DNA from 3 places in the Sedimentibacter sp. MB35-C1 genome. Region 3 is predicted to be linked to each of the others. Evidence: a T-box and tRNA genes for the amino acid it is inferred to sense, from the RefSeq annotation. Region 3 holds a T-box; the other regions hold tRNA genes.
What was found. A T-box is a leader RNA that pairs with one kind of tRNA and senses whether it is charged. The one in region 3 lies ahead of aspS (aspartate--tRNA ligase), so its partner is inferred to be a tRNA-Asp.

Region 1 (5,150 bases), 630 kb from region 3:
ATAAAAAGGAAGGATTTTGAAAAGCTCTAACGGGGCTAAAATCAAAATTGAGCGAATGAAGAGATTTACGACATCGGTAGAGGAGCATTGTGTACGGATAGAAGCACTACCGAAAGGAGTCGTGGACTGTACAGAAGAGAGAATGTTGGCATGAGTAGCGAAAGGTGAGTGAGAATCTCACCCATCGAAAGCCTAAGGATTCCTGAGGAAGGCTCGTCCACTCAGGGTAAGTCGGGACCTAAGCCGAGGCCAAAAGGCGTAGGCGATGGACAACTGGTTGAAATTCCAGTACCACCTTTAAGCGTTTGAGAAATGGGGTGACACAGGAGGGTAAGCTGGCGCACAGCTGGAAAAGTGCGTCTAAGTAAGTAGGGAGACGATACAGGCAAATCCGTAACGTCAATCCTGAGATACGAATGGGAGCGAAAATAAGTAGTGAAGCAGCTGAGCCCACACTGTCAAGAAAAGCCTCTATCGAGCAAGAAGGTGCCCGTACCGTAAACCGACACAGGTAGGCAAGGAGAGAATCCAAAGATGAGCGGAAGAACTATTGTTAAGGAACTAGGCAAAATGACCCCGTAACTTCGGGAGAAGGGGTGCCCTTCAGAGTGAAGACAGAACTGTTGGAGCTTAGAAGGGCCACAGAAAACAGGCCCAAGCGACTGTTTACCAAAAACACAGGTATCTGCTAAATCGAAAGATGAAGTATAGGTGCTGACACCTGCCCGGTGCTGGAAGGTTAAGGGGAGAAGTCATCGAAAGAGAAGCTTTGAACTTAAGCCCCAGTAAACGGCGGCCGTAACTATAACGGTCCTAAGGTAGCGAAATTCCTTGTCGGGTAAGTTCCGACCCGCACGAAAGGTGTAACGATTTGGGCACTGTCTCAACAATAGATCCGGTGAAATTGTAGTACTCGTGAAGATGCGAGTTACCCGCGGCAGGACGGAAAGACCCCATGGAGCTTTACTGCAGGCTGACATTGGAATTCGGTAGCAATTGTACAGAATAGGTGGGAGGCAGAGAAATCGGTACGCCAGTATCGGTGGAGCCAACGTTGGGATACCACTCTATTGTTACTGAATTTCTAACATGATACCGTGAACCGGTATATGGACACTGTCAGTTGGGCAGTTTGACTGGGGCGGTCGCCTCCGAAAGAGTAACGGAGGCGCTCAAAGGTTCCCTCAGCACGGTCGGAAATCGTGCGAAGAGTGTAAAGGCAGAAGGGAGCTTGACTGCGAGAGAGACATCTCGAGCAGGAACGAAAGTTGGACTTAGTGATCCGGTGGCACCGAGTGGAAAGGCCATCGCTTAACGGATAAAAGCTACCCTGGGGATAACAGGCTTATCTCCCCAAGAGTCCACATCGACGGGGAGGTTTGGCACCTCGATGTCGGCTCGTCTCATCCTGGGGCTGAAGCAGGTCCCAAGGGTTGGGCTGTTCGCCCATTAAAGAGGCACGCGAGCTGGGTTCAGAACGTCGTGAGACAGTTCGGTCCCTATCCGCCGTGGGCGCAGGAAATTTGAAGGGAGCTGTTCCTAGTACGAGAGGACCGGAATGGACAGACCGCCGGTGCATCAGTTGTCACGCCAGTGGCATAGCTGAGTAGCTGAGTCTGGATTAGATAAGCGCTGAAAGCATCTAAGCGCGAAACTAGCCCTAAGATAAGATTTCCCATCACGCAAGTGAGTAAGACCCCCGATATGTTAACGGGTTGATAGGTTGCATGTGTAAGTGCAGCAATGCATTCAGCTGAGCAATACTAATAGGTCGAGGTCTTGACCTCAAAGATGCCCTAACCCAATTTTTTCGACTAAAAGGAGAAAAAAATTGAAGGTAGGTCATTCGCAACGAATTCCCAATTTATGCGACGCAAGGAGCAAGTAAATTGGTGAATGAGACTGCGCAAAAATGTCTAATCTAAAAATTCCTATGCGATTTTGAAAGTTCTGAAAGAACTTTTATATATCTGGTGACAATAGCGAAGAGGACACACCCGTACCCATCTCGAACACGGAAGTTAAGCTCTTCAGCGCTGATGATACTTGGCGGGCAACTGCCTGGGAAAGTAAGACGTCGCCGGGTTATTCCGAGGTAGCTCAATGGTGGAGCAACCGGCTGTTAACCGGTAGGTCGTGGGTTCGAGCCCCACCCTCGGAGTCAGTAATAAGCATGATAATAGGGCCATATATGAAGCTTTGGCAAGAATTATCGTCGCGGGATAGAGCAGTTGGAAGCTCGTCGGGCTCATAACCCGGAGGCCGTTGGTTCGAATCCAGCTCCCGCTACCAAAAAATATGATGGCCCTATGGTCAAGCGGTTAAGACACCGCCCTTTCACGGCGATAACCCGGGTTCGAGTCCCGGTAGGGTCATAAATATGGAAGCTTAGCTCAGTTGGGAGAGCATCTGCCTTACAAGCAGGGGGTCATAGGTTCGAGCCCTATAGTTTCCACTTAAGTCCTAACTTCATTAATCAGAGTTTTCTGAAGAATGTTTGGTAGGTCAAATGCAGTGATTAACTGCAAAAGCGGCCTGGTAGTTCAGTTGGTTAGAATGCCAGCCTGTCACGCTGGAGGTCGAGGGTTCGAGCCCCTTCCAGGTCGCCATTTTAAAAAAGAAGTATAGCCGAAGAGGTAAATTATTGGCGTAATATAATTATATATGCTGGTGTAGCTCAATTGGTAGAGCAACTGACTTGTAATCAGTAGGTTAGGGGTTCAAGTCCTCCCACCAGCTTTGTAACATTAAAAATAAGGAAGAGTTCCCGAGTGGCTAAAGGGGACGGACTGTAAATCCGTTGGCACCGCCTTCATTGGTTCGAATCCAATCTCTTCCACCATTGCGGAAGTGGCTCAGTGGTAGAGCATCGCCTTGCCAAGGCGAGGGTCGCGAGTTCGAATCTCGTCTTCCGCTCCAATATAAATTTATTTTGCGGGTGTAGCTCAATGGTAGAGCCCCAGCCTTCCAAGCTGGTCGCGAGGGTCCGATTCCCTTCACCCGCTCCAAATTATATTTTGGTGGATATGGCCTAGTTGGTTAGGGCGCCAGATTGTGGCTCTGGAGGTCGTGGGTTCGAATCCCACTATTCACCCCAAAAACTTAATATTAAGGCGCTATAGCCAAGTGGTAAGGCACAGGTCTGCAACACCTAGATCTCCAGTTCAAATCTGGATGGCGCCTCCAAAATATCTTGCACCGTTAGCTCAGTTGGATAGAGTGTTCGGCTACGAACCGAAAGGTCGTGGGTTCGAATCCCTCACGGTGCATTTGATTTTAGCAAATAAAAGTAATCCTATCTTATGCTGATAGGATTTTTTTATTTAAAATATTACCGACATAAAAGTTTGTGAGGAAAATAATGGTGAAACAAATATTAAATCATGGTATAATAAAATTATTGACTACATAATATTTTAAGATTATCTATGCGGAAAGGATGATTTAAATGAAATTTAGTATTGTTGATGCATTTACAGACAGGCTGTTCGGGGGAAATCCTGCAGGAATTGTGATGCTTCCGGATGGAGCGGATTTTCCTTCAGATGAAATTATGATTAAGACAGCGGCGGAACTTAGATATTCAGAAACGGCATTTATTAAAAAATTGGGAAATGAAACATTTAATATAAGGTATTTTACGCCTGTGTCGGAAGTTGATTTATGCGGTCATGCTACAATAGCTTCCTTTCATGCATTACTCAATCAAGGAATAATCAAACCGGGTAAATATATAAATATAACTTTGGCAGGGGAATTGGAAATTATGGCAGATAACGACTTAATATTGATGGATATGGCATATCCTAAGATATTTGATACAATTTTCTCCGAAGAAGATATAAATGAGCTTTACAGCGTTATGGGACTTGATTCAAGGGCACAGGGAATATGTAGTAAATATTCTGATATTGAATTGATTCCTAAAAAGGTATCTACAGGACTAATAGATATTATGCTGCCTGTAAAAAATGAAAATGAACTTGAAAAGATTAATCCTGATTTGGAATCTCTTACCTCGTTGTCTGAAAAGCATAAGGTGGTCGGAGTCCACGCGTTTACAGTTAACTCTGATGATGGAAAAATTCATTCAAGAAATTTTGCACCATTGTATGGAATAGATGAAGAAGCTGCAACCGGGACATCAAATGGAGCATTGACCTATTATTTATATGATTATGGTATTATCAGATTAGATAGTTTAAATAACATTGTTCAAGGAGAAAAGCTTGAAAGACCTTCAAGAATAGTTACTCAGATCATATTGGAAAATGGGAATGAAAAGATAAGAGTAGGAGGCTCAGCCGTTATCCTTGCAACAGGTAAAATAAACATTTAGTTTGGATACAGTTAAATATCGGATACCACAGTGGAGATTTTTATGAAATATAAGATAAATACAGAAAAATGTAAAATGTGCAGGATGTGCTTCAGAACAAGATGCAAGGCGCTGAAATTTGAAGAAAAAGTTATTATTGATTCAGACAAATGCAATGGATGTGGGATGTGCTATAACTTATGTCCAGCTAATGCAATTATTATGATTGATGAAGGAAAATAAAATTACTAGGAGGCTGTATAAATGATTACCAAAGATATGACAACGTTGGATATAGTTGAAAAGTATCCGAAAACAGAAAAAATTTTTCATGAATATGACGAGATTACTGGAAAATGCCTGCTTTGCAACAACTTGTTTGATACTGTTGAAGTTATTGCTGCGAATTATGAATTGAATTTGGCGGAAATGTTAGACAGATTGAATAGTGCAGATTTTAAATAAATAATTATAACAATGAGAATCTGTCAAAAGGCAGATTTTCTAGATTTGCTATTTTTTTAATAAAACTGTCCTTAAGGGCTTTCGATTAAACAGTCATATTTATCCCATCTGTACCATATGATATGCTTTTTATAACTATAAATTTATACAGAGTAATTGGAGGAAATATGAAAAAAATATTAGCGGAATTGTTAATTATTATCATGATGCTTTTATTACTGACAGGATGTATGCATGAACCAAATAATGAGCAACTTGCTCCATGTGAGGAAGAAGATACTCCTGCTTTTCCTGAACATGATATAAAAGGCGTTGTTCAGTGGGGTGCAGGGGGAGGAACAGATTCATTGATGAGACCTCTTGCTTC
Region 2 (5,150 bases), 800 kb from region 3:
TAAATCAAAACTAATTTTGTACAAGCAGGATAGGAGAATTAATGATCATTAACAGCGGAGAAGTAAATTTAATTAACATTAAAGAAAATATACATAACTTATTAAAAAAATCCTTCTTTATTGATATAGAAACAACCGGTCTGTCCAGAGAATATTCTGATATAATTTCAATAACTGTTCTTCTTTATGAAAACAATGGCTATAAAATTACCCAGATATTCTGTGAATATTCAATTGATGAACCTGAAGCATTAAAATACTTTTACGAATTGATTAGTAAAAAGGAGTATATAATCACCTACAATGGAAACAGTTTTGACATTCCATTTTTAATGCGAAAGATGCAAAAATACAATCTTAATATTGATTTGAGTACCTTTACTAAAGTTGATTTATACTATTGGATGAAAAACATTAAAAATAAAATTGAAGTTCAAAATTTGAAATTAAAAACTGCTGAGAAATATTTTAATATTAATAGAAATGACACTCTAGGCGGAGAGGATATCATAACATTATACAAAGCGTACAGAATAGAACCGAGAAAGGAATTTGCGGAATTGATATTACAGCATAATTATGAGGATGTTTTTAATCTTCCTACACTATTCAGCTGCATACTTGATATGTATGATAATATTCTTCATTATGACAACCTTATGGTTAGTATAAACAGCGAGTCCACAAAAATAAAAAAGAATACTTTAATTTGTAAATGCAACATAATAAGCGCGTTAAAAACTAATTATGTAAACACAAACATTAACTTTAGCTTAAAGACCGATTTAGCCTCTCAAACAATGGAATTACATATCCCATTAGATTTTTTTAAAGATGACAAGATTATGGAGTTTTTCTTTATTGATAATGTAAATTATAAGGTACCAAAATACACAGCAATTGAAGGCATAAAAAGAAACCTTCTTCCTATAAAATTTAACGATAAAATCTTTTACACAAACATATCAAATCTAATAAAAACTGTTTTAGACTCTATTTTTAAATAATATTATTAAATAACAAAAAAGGCTTACTTCTTATTGTAAGCCTTTTTATTTGGTGCCCAAACGCGGAATCGAACCACGGACACGGAGATTTTCAGTCTCCTGCTCTACCGACTGAGCTATCTGGGCAAATTCATTATAAACAAATTAAATGTTTTATGAGTGGGCCTTCAAGGACTCGAACCTTGGACCTACCGGTTATGAGCCGGGCGCTCTAACCAACTGAGCTAAAGGCCCAAAACAATATGTTTTGGTACAGTGGGCTTAGATGGACTCGAACCATCGACCTCACGCTTATCAGGCGTGCGCTCTAACCACCTGAGCTATAAGCCCATTTTAAGTATCGGGGCGGCAGGATTTGAACCCGCGGCCCTCTGGTCCCAAACCAGATGCGCTACCAAACTGCGCTACGCCCCGTTGCATAAAAACTATTTTAAACAGGAGTGGCAGGACTCGAACCCACGACACTTGGTTTTGGAGACCAATGTTCTACCGACTGAACTACACTCCTACTATGTAACTTACGGAGAAGGAGGGATTTGAACCCTCGCATCCTTGTCAGATCTACTCCCTTAGCAGGGGAGCCTCTTCGGCCACTTGAGTACTTCTCCATTATGCATAGTTTAATTTGGCGGAGAGGGTGGGATTCGAACCCACGCGGGCTTACACCCAAACGGTTTTCAAGACCGCCTCGTTATGACCACTTCGATACCTCTCCAATGGTGATCCATCGGCGATTCGAACGCCGGACACCTTGATTAAAAGTCAAGTGCTCTGCCTGCTGAGCTAATGGATCATAATAAATTAAATGGCTGGGATGGCAGGATTCGAACCTACGCATACTAGAGTCAAAGTCTAGTGCCTTACCGCTTGGCGACATCCCAATTCTTTATTCTTTGGCTGGGGTAGTAGGATTTGAACCCACGAATGCCAGAGTCAGAGTCTGGTGCCTTACCGCTTGGCGATACCCCACTAAAATGCACCCAGGAGGATTCGAACCCCCGGCACACGGATTAGAAGTCCGTTGCTCTATCCTACTGAGCTATGGGTGCTCAGTAATTTCTAAAAACTACCAAATTTTTAAAAAATTTCTTAAGAATTTGAATAGGTTATATTGGAGCGGGTGAAGGGAATCGGACCCTCGCGACCAGCTTGGAAGGCTGGGGCTCTACCATTGAGCTACACCCGCAAAATAAATTTATGTTGGAGCGGAAGACGAGATTCGAACTCGCGACCCTCGCCTTGGCAAGGCGATGCTCTACCACTGAGCCACTTCCGCAATGGTGGAAGAGATTGGATTCGAACCAATGAAGGCGGTGCCAACGGATTTACAGTCCGTCCCCTTTAGCCACTCGGGAACTCTTCCTTATTTTTTTAATGTTACAAAGCTGGTGGGAGGACTTGAACCCCTAACCTACTGATTACAAGTCAGTTGCTCTACCAATTGAGCTACACCAGCATATATAATTGTTTTACGCCAATAAATTACTTCTTCGACTATACTTCTTTTTTTTAATGGCGACCTGGAAGGGGCTCGAACCCTCGACCTCCAGCGTGACAGGCTGGCATTCTAACCAACTGAACTACCAGGCCGCTTTTGCAGTTAATCACTGCATTTGACCTACCAACACTTTTCAGAAAAATCTGATTAATGAAGTTAGGACTTAAGTGGAAACTATAGGGCTCGAACCTATGACCCCCTGCTTGTAAGGCAGATGCTCTCCCAACTGAGCTAAGCTTCCATATTTTGCAGTCTCATTCACCAATTTTTCTGCTCCTTACGTCACAAAAATTGGGAATTCGTTACATATGACCTACCATCCATTTTTCAGAAAGAAACTCTGAAAAATGGGGTTAGGGCATCATGACCCTACCGGGACTCGAACCCGGGTTATCGCCGTGAAAGGGCGGTGTCTTAACCGCTTGACCATAGGGCCTTATTGTACATTCTCGTTCAAAAATTTTGAACTTGCTGCCAATGACCTACCATCATCTTTTTCCCAATATTAATTGAAAAAATGGGTTAGGGCATCTTGATAGCGGCGAACGGATTTGAACCGCTGACACTGCGGGTATGAACCGCATGCTCTAGCCAACTGAGCTACGCCGCCATATTTCAATAACACAAGTGTACTTTAAAGTGTTATTTGAATGCTCAGAAACGCTTAGTCTTGAGCTTAATTACTTTTGGTAGCGGGAGCTGGATTCGAACCAACGGCCTCCGGGTTATGAGCCCGACGAGCTTCCAACTGCTCTATCCCGCGAAAATTCATTGATGCCGAAGACCGGACTCGAACCGGTACGAATTTGAGGTTCGCAGGATTTTAAGTCCTGTGCGTCTGCCAATTCCGCCACTTCGGCTTTGTATCTTTGTTGGCTCCGAGGGTGGGGCTCGAACCCACGACCTACCGGTTAACAGCCGGTTGCTCCACCATTGAGCTACCTCGGAATAACCCGGCGACGTCTTACTTTCCCAGGCAGTTGCCCGCCAAGTATCATCAGCGCTGAAGAGCTTAACTTCCGTGTTCGAGATGGGTACGGGTGTGTCCTCTTCGCTATTGTCACCAGATATATAAAAGTTCTTTCAGAACTTTCAAAATCGCATAGGAATTTTTAGATTAGACATTTTTGCGCAGTCTCATTTACCAATTTACTTGCTCCTTGCGTCGCATAAATTGGGAATTCGTTGCGAATGACCTACCTTCAATTTTTTTCTCCTTTTAGTCGAAAAAATTGGGTTAGGGCATCTTTGAGGTCAAGACCTCGACCTATTAGTATTGCTCAGCTGAATGCATTGCTGCACTTACACATGCAACCTATCAACCCGTTAACATATCGGGGTCTTACTCACTTGCGTGATGGGAAATCTTATCTTAGGGCTAGTTTCGCGCTTAGATGCTTTCAGCGCTTATCTAATCCAGACTCAGCTACTCAGCTATGCCACTGGCGTGACAACTGATGCACCGGCGGTCTGTCCATTCCGGTCCTCTCGTACTAGGAACAGCTCCCTTCAAATTTCCTGCGCCCACGGCGGATAGGGACCGAACTGTCTCACGACGTTCTGAACCCAGCTCGCGTGCCTCTTTAATGGGCGAACAGCCCAACCCTTGGGACCTGCTTCAGCCCCAGGATGAGACGAGCCGACATCGAGGTGCCAAACCTCCCCGTCGATGTGGACTCTTGGGGAGATAAGCCTGTTATCCCCAGGGTAGCTTTTATCCGTTAAGCGATGGCCTTTCCACTCGGTGCCACCGGATCACTAAGTCCAACTTTCGTTCCTGCTCGAGATGTCTCTCTCGCAGTCAAGCTCCCTTCTGCCTTTACACTCTTCGCACGATTTCCGACCGTGCTGAGGGAACCTTTGAGCGCCTCCGTTACTCTTTCGGAGGCGACCGCCCCAGTCAAACTGCCCAACTGACAGTGTCCATATACCGGTTCACGGTATCATGTTAGAAATTCAGTAACAATAGAGTGGTATCCCAACGTTGGCTCCACCGATACTGGCGTACCGATTTCTCTGCCTCCCACCTATTCTGTACAATTGCTACCGAATTCCAATGTCAGCCTGCAGTAAAGCTCCATGGGGTCTTTCCGTCCTGCCGCGGGTAACTCGCATCTTCACGAGTACTACAATTTCACCGGATCTATTGTTGAGACAGTGCCCAAATCGTTACACCTTTCGTGCGGGTCGGAACTTACCCGACAAGGAATTTCGCTACCTTAGGACCGTTATAGTTACGGCCGCCGTTTACTGGGGCTTAAGTTCAAAGCTTCTCTTTCGATGACTTCTCCCCTTAACCTTCCAGCACCGGGCAGGTGTCAGCACCTATACTTCATCTTTCGATTTAGCAGATACCTGTGTTTTTGGTAAACAGTCGCTTGGGCCTGTTTTCTGTGGCCCTTCTAAGCTCCAACAGTTCTGTCTTCACTCTGAAGGGCACCCCTTCTCCCGAAGTTACGGGGTCATTTTGCCTAGTTCCTTAACAATAGTTCTTCCGCTCATCTTTGGATTCTCTCCTTGCCTACCTGTGTCGGTTTACGGTACGGGCACCTTCTTGCTCGATAGAGGCTTTTCTTGACAGTGTGGGCTCAGCTGCTTCACTACTTATTTTCGCTCCCATTCGTATCTCAGGATTGACGTTACGG
Region 3 (5,150 bases):
CTCGATTTCATTTTCGTCTACCGACAGCTTTGAAAGTTTTGCGATTTTTAAAATATCTTCTCGAGTAACCATTGTAACCTCCTACCTTATTTTTATGTGAACCTCTCTGAGCTGCTGCTCTGTTACCTCACATGGTGCATTTGTCATCAAATCTTGTGCATTGCTGTTCATAGGAAATGCAATAACCTCTCTTATGTTTTCTTCTCCAGTAAGAAGCATTATTATTCTGTCTATCCCCGGTGCCATGCCTGCATGAGGCGGCGCACCATACTTGAATGCATTAAACAATGCGGTGAATTTAGTCTGTAGATCATTTTCAGTATAGCCTGCTATTTCAAAAGCCTTAATCATTATATCAGTATCGTGATTTCTCACCGCACCCGAGGAAAGTTCAACTCCATTACATACAATATCATACTGATATGCCAAAATGTCAAGAGGGTCTTTCTCCGTAAGCGCTTCAAGTCCTCCCTGCGGCATTGAAAAAGGATTGTGCGTAAAGCTCATGTTTCCTGTTTCTTCATCAATTTCATACATGGGGAAATCGACTATGAAACACATCTCAAATTTATTTTCGTCAATTAATCCCAACCTGCTTGCCAGCTCTGTTCTAATTTGACCTGCCAGCTTCGGAGCATATTCTTTGTCATCTGCAATGAAAAACATTACATCGCCAGGCTTCAAGCCAGCTCTTTCTCTAATAATCATTCTGTCATCGTCAGTTAAAAATTTATCTATTGGCCCTTGATACTTCATTTCATTGTCAACTTTAATATACCCCAAGCCTTTCATTCCTATTTTCATAGCAAAATCCAGCATTTTTTCAAAAAAACTCTTTGACTGGGATGCACAGCCCGGAACATTTATCGCTCTCACCGTTTTTTTCCTGAAAGGAGCAAAGCCCGTTTCCGTGAACAAATCGCTTATATCTATAATTTCAAGAGGATTTCTTAAATCCGGCTTGTCAGTTCCATACTTAAGCATTGCTTCTGAGTACGGTATTCTTGCAAACGGAGGTTTTGAAACTTCTTTGTCAGAAAATTCTTTGAATGTATCATACAAAACTTCCTCTGCAACGTTAAGAACGTCCTCTTGTGTTGCAAATGCCATTTCAAAATCAAGCTGATAAAATTCTCCAGGTGAACGGTCTGCTCTTGCATCCTCATCTCTAAAGCATGGAGCTATTTGAAAATATTTATCAAATCCCGATACCATTAAAAGCTGTTTAAACATTTGAGGTGCCTGAGGCAAAGCATAAAACTTTCCCTGATGCTTTCTGCTTGGTATAATATAATCTCTTGCTCCCTCCGGGGATGAGGCAGTCAATATTGGTGTCTGTATATCCAGAAAACCAAGTTCATTCATTTTATTTCGCAGGTACGAAATAACTTTAGAACGAAAAACAATGTTATTGTGTACTTCTCTGTTTCTTAAATCAAGAAATCTATATTTAAGGCGAAGTTCCTCCTTCGTTTCCTTTGCCAAAGTAATTTCAAACGGAAGCTGTGATCTTATTTTTCCCAAAACTCGTATTACGTCAGCCTCAATCTCCACAGTTCCTGTTTCTATCTTCTCGTTTATTGTATCATCGTCTCTTCTTACTACTTTGCCTGAGACAGAAATTGTGCTTTCCTTGCTTATACCTTCTATAAGAGATTCATCTTCTACAACAATCTGTACCACTCCATAGTGGTCCCTTAAATCAATAAATTTTACTCCTCCGTGATCTCTTACATTTTCAAACCATCCTGCAACTCTTACTTCCTTGCCAATATGGCTTTCTCTTATTTCCCCGCAAGTATGTGTACGGTACTCATTAATTCTTGTCATAACTTTCAATCCTTTCAATATGCTTAATTTTTTCGTATCTTTTGAGTCCAGGCAGACCCGCAAAATCTCTTCGCTTGACATATTACGGGCATACAAAAACTCCTTCATCCCAAAGGGACGAAGGAGTATATCATTCGCGGTACCACCCTAATTAGCATATACTTGCGTACAAGCTCACTCGAAAGACACTAACATGTCTTTGCCGCTTTAACGCTCGGATGCGTTTGAGCCTACTCTTGCATATGCAATTTGGGTCAAAAGCTCAAGGATGTTCTTCATTTAAAACCATTGTGATAGACTCTCACCGACGCTATCTCTCTGTAACCTAAGTTCTAAATTACTCTTCCTGTCATCGCCTGATATTTGTTTTTATTTAATTATATTTATTTTTTTTCATTTGTCAAGAGTTATTGTAAATTTTTTATGTAATTTTTGCTATCAAAAAATATTTTCACTCTTGATTATAAATATTACATATATTGCTATCAGCTTGTTTGAACTACTCCAATAGTCAGTGTTCGTTGAAATTGACATTAAATATATATTTTTTTCTTGGAAATACTGATTCGTCATAATCCATATTTATTACTATTCTTCCCTTTGTTCTTGCATATTCGATTAAATTATCGAGAAAGCTTGTACCTTCCCCGAAAAATATGATATATTTAGATTTATTTATCATGTATTGATTTCGTTTTTTCATACAGTCATCGGTGTAGTGGTATTGCAGAAGAACTTCTCTGTCGCTCTTATTCATAATTGAATAATATTTATTTCTTTGCCCTCCTGTCCAGTTTATAGAATGGTTTTCGTATGGCAATATGCCTTCCAGCGTCAGCTTCGGATATTTTTCTTTCAGCTCTATTACAGCTTCAGCAGCACACTGCTCGAAACCTATATTCATTCCGCTTAAAAAATGTGACACATGTGAATTTTCAACTAAATCGATAATGTTATTTTTAATTTTTGGCTTAATAAGTTCATAGTAAGAAGCCTCTTCTTGCCCAACTATTTTTTTGGAACTGCATCCTCCGATGATACAGCAAGTATCTAGTTTACTAAAATTTTTCAAGTAATGCACCTCATTTCTCAGATAACTTTTAAATACGCTACCAGCGTAATTATATAATTATAGCTTATTTAATACGCTGATAGCAATAGCTAATATATAAAAGAGGTGATTTAATGGAAGAAAATATCACGCTTCAAATTGGCAAACGCCTGCGTAAGCGACGAGAAAAATTGAATATGACCAGAGAAGTATTCGCAGAAAAAGCCGGAATTTCTCCTCAGTTTTTAGCTGAGATAGAAAACGGAAAAAAAGGAATGTCCGTGGCAACACTTTATAAAATATGCAATAACTTTAGGATCTCTGCAGATTATTTATTATTCGGAACAATATCTTCTAAGCCTTTATCAGATGCCACAAAAGAAGCTTCACCGATTCTATCTGAACCTTACCGCTCGTACACAGAAGATATCATGGAAATCGTAAATGATATAATAAATGAATCACAGGGAAACTATAGAAAAAAATAACCATTTAAAATATAACAGATGCTTGTTAAGAGATGCTAGTTTATTTTACAGCCATCATTTTGTAACAATATTTTCATAAAAAGCCGCATATTATTTTTAAAAAATAACATGCGGCTTTTTAATTTTACTTAATCATTTATAGGTAGTTTAATTCTTATTGGTTCATCCAAGAATATTATTGGAGCAAGAGACCTTTGCAAAACAACTTTACCGCTTTGAGGATATTTTACTGTAATTAATGTTTCCATTTGAGAATTGTATGAAGAAGTCCCTTCGCTATCAAGTCTATAAACATTCCCATCTGTATCTTTATAATCACGATTAAACATTTGAAAATTATCATCATTTACTGTTTGGGTTGAAAAAACTAATGTTGCATCATCGGACTTCTTAATAACTTGTTTTAACTCTAACCCTTCAATATTTGGAGTTATTGTTTTATTATCTATATCAACGGTTATAAATTCTTCATCTTTATTTAATAAACGAACTCCCTTAATCAGCAGCTCTTGTTTTTTAGGTGCATCAAAGTAGCTAGATTCAATAAAAATGCGCATCCATGTATTCTCAACATCATTGGTAGAACTAAAGCCGTTGATATTACCTTTTAAAATTTTATAATTATCCTGAACCACTTCTAATTCAAGCCCTTTAATAAAAGCATAATTTTCTTTGGGGAATGAAAAGTTCACTTCTGTTCCTGTAGGGTATACTTTCATATCCTCAGCTATAATATTTTGATCAAGTATTGTATAGCTCTTATTTATTTCATAAGTTTTTGGCTCAACAAAATCTTCTAATTCTATGTGAAAATTAAAGGTTCCCATAGTTTCAAATGAAGAATTTGATTTAGCATCATAGGGTTTTTCCGATATTACATCTTCCTCTGAATCCAATGTATTTTCAATTTTAACTTCTACTTCTAAGTCTATTGATCTTGGCATTTTCCCTTCCGTGAAATGATAATCTTGCATAATAAAGCCAAAATTTTGATCTCTGCCTTCTGATGATAGACCAGAGGCTGAATAGCCGTATCCTTCAACTTCCTCTCCTGTGTCGCTGTTTTTCATACTTTTCAAGAAAATATTAATCCATTGATTTGGTTGTTGTTCAAATTCTTCAGGCATTTGAAAAAATAAAATTAATTTCTTTTCATCAGCTATAGCATATGGCAAAAGCAATCTGTTATTACCATCCCAGGAAACAAGATCTAGTCTTTGTACATATTCATTTTCAATTGCCTTACTTAAACTTTTATCAAACTTAACATATTCAGCAAGCCTGCCGATAACAGGAACATCCGATACTGCATTAGCAAATGCCGGGTTTATATTTATCAAGAAAACAAAAAGTATTGAAGCAGCAAAAGCAGTAATAGAACTTAATATAGTTCTCTTTTTCCTTTTTTCTCTCTTAACACGATTTTCAAATCTTGCCTCTACTCCAGAAAGATTATCTGGATATATAAATAATTTATTTCTTAATTCATCCCATTTTTCATTATTATCCAGCATAATAACTCCTTTCTAATCAGATATCTCAATTTTCAAAATTTCCAATGCTTTTCTTGAGCGTGTAGACACTGTACCATCTGGTATCCTCAATATTTCTGCTGTTTCAGATATTGTAAAGCCTACAAAATATCTTAGTATGATCACTTTTCTTAGGTCTTCCGGCAGATTGTTAACTGCAATTTTTAAATAAATTGAATCTTCTCCCGAATTTTGCGAATCTTCCGGCAGAACATCCACACTTAATTCTCTCTTGCCTTTCCTAATAAT

Region 1: it has a tRNA-Asp gene. The T-box ahead of aspS (aspartate--tRNA ligase) is inferred to sense a tRNA for this amino acid. The anticodon was not compared.
Region 2: it has a tRNA-Asp gene. The T-box ahead of aspS (aspartate--tRNA ligase) is inferred to sense a tRNA for this amino acid. The anticodon was not compared.

The regions. Positions count from the first base shown of each region.
Region 1 covers NZ_CP133188.1:2,890,741-2,895,890, reverse strand. Annotated here, with positions in the region: rRNA gene RBQ61_RS14100 (23S ribosomal RNA) at 1-1,787, shown strand, start outside; rRNA gene rrf (5S ribosomal RNA) at 1,970-2,086, shown strand; tRNA gene RBQ61_RS14090 (tRNA-Asn) at 2,090-2,161, shown strand; tRNA gene RBQ61_RS14085 (tRNA-Met) at 2,217-2,292, shown strand; tRNA gene RBQ61_RS14080 (tRNA-Glu) at 2,304-2,375, shown strand; tRNA gene RBQ61_RS14075 (tRNA-Val) at 2,383-2,455, shown strand; tRNA gene RBQ61_RS14070 (tRNA-Asp) at 2,533-2,609, shown strand; tRNA gene RBQ61_RS14065 (tRNA-Thr) at 2,667-2,739, shown strand; tRNA gene RBQ61_RS14060 (tRNA-Tyr) at 2,758-2,842, shown strand; tRNA gene RBQ61_RS14055 (tRNA-Gly) at 2,845-2,919, shown strand; tRNA gene RBQ61_RS14050 (tRNA-Gly) at 2,935-3,008, shown strand; tRNA gene RBQ61_RS14045 (tRNA-His) at 3,021-3,097, shown strand; tRNA gene RBQ61_RS14040 (tRNA-Cys) at 3,113-3,186, shown strand; tRNA gene RBQ61_RS14035 (tRNA-Arg) at 3,196-3,269, shown strand; gene RBQ61_RS14030 (PhzF family phenazine biosynthesis protein) at 3,449-4,339, shown strand; gene RBQ61_RS14025 (4Fe-4S binding protein) at 4,382-4,561, shown strand; gene RBQ61_RS14020 (hypothetical protein) at 4,583-4,783, shown strand; gene RBQ61_RS14015 (tripartite tricarboxylate transporter substrate binding protein) at 4,951-5,150, shown strand, end outside.
Region 2 covers NZ_CP133188.1:2,717,430-2,722,579, forward strand. Annotated here, with positions in the region: gene RBQ61_RS12985 (ribonuclease H-like domain-containing protein) at 42-1,007, shown strand; tRNA gene RBQ61_RS12990 (tRNA-Phe) at 1,058-1,133, opposite strand; tRNA gene RBQ61_RS12995 (tRNA-Ile) at 1,168-1,241, opposite strand; tRNA gene RBQ61_RS13000 (tRNA-Ile) at 1,264-1,337, opposite strand; tRNA gene RBQ61_RS13005 (tRNA-Pro) at 1,348-1,421, opposite strand; tRNA gene RBQ61_RS13010 (tRNA-Trp) at 1,443-1,515, opposite strand; tRNA gene RBQ61_RS13015 (tRNA-Ser) at 1,529-1,615, opposite strand; tRNA gene RBQ61_RS13020 (tRNA-Ser) at 1,634-1,722, opposite strand; tRNA gene RBQ61_RS13025 (tRNA-Lys) at 1,725-1,800, opposite strand; tRNA gene RBQ61_RS13030 (tRNA-Gln) at 1,814-1,888, opposite strand; tRNA gene RBQ61_RS13035 (tRNA-Gln) at 1,902-1,976, opposite strand; tRNA gene RBQ61_RS13040 (tRNA-Arg) at 1,983-2,056, opposite strand; tRNA gene RBQ61_RS13045 (tRNA-Gly) at 2,120-2,193, opposite strand; tRNA gene RBQ61_RS13050 (tRNA-Gly) at 2,209-2,283, opposite strand; tRNA gene RBQ61_RS13055 (tRNA-Tyr) at 2,286-2,370, opposite strand; tRNA gene RBQ61_RS13060 (tRNA-Thr) at 2,391-2,463, opposite strand; tRNA gene RBQ61_RS13065 (tRNA-Asp) at 2,521-2,597, opposite strand; tRNA gene RBQ61_RS13070 (tRNA-Val) at 2,674-2,746, opposite strand; tRNA gene RBQ61_RS13075 (tRNA-Glu) at 2,870-2,941, opposite strand; tRNA gene RBQ61_RS13080 (tRNA-Met) at 3,042-3,115, opposite strand; tRNA gene RBQ61_RS13085 (tRNA-Met) at 3,193-3,268, opposite strand; tRNA gene RBQ61_RS13090 (tRNA-Leu) at 3,281-3,365, opposite strand; tRNA gene RBQ61_RS13095 (tRNA-Asn) at 3,379-3,453, opposite strand; rRNA gene rrf (5S ribosomal RNA) at 3,457-3,573, opposite strand; rRNA gene RBQ61_RS13105 (23S ribosomal RNA) at 3,756-5,150, opposite strand, start outside.
Region 3 covers NZ_CP133188.1:3,518,832-3,523,981, forward strand. Annotated here, with positions in the region: gene gatC (Asp-tRNA(Asn)/Glu-tRNA(Gln) amidotransferase subunit GatC) at 1-72, opposite strand, end outside; gene aspS (aspartate--tRNA ligase) at 82-1,830, opposite strand; T-box leader at 1,941-2,192, opposite strand; gene RBQ61_RS17105 (SLOG family protein) at 2,342-2,902, opposite strand; gene RBQ61_RS17110 (helix-turn-helix domain-containing protein) at 3,016-3,369, shown strand; gene RBQ61_RS17115 (DUF4179 domain-containing protein) at 3,498-4,883, opposite strand; gene RBQ61_RS17120 (sigma-70 family RNA polymerase sigma factor) at 4,896-5,150, opposite strand, start outside.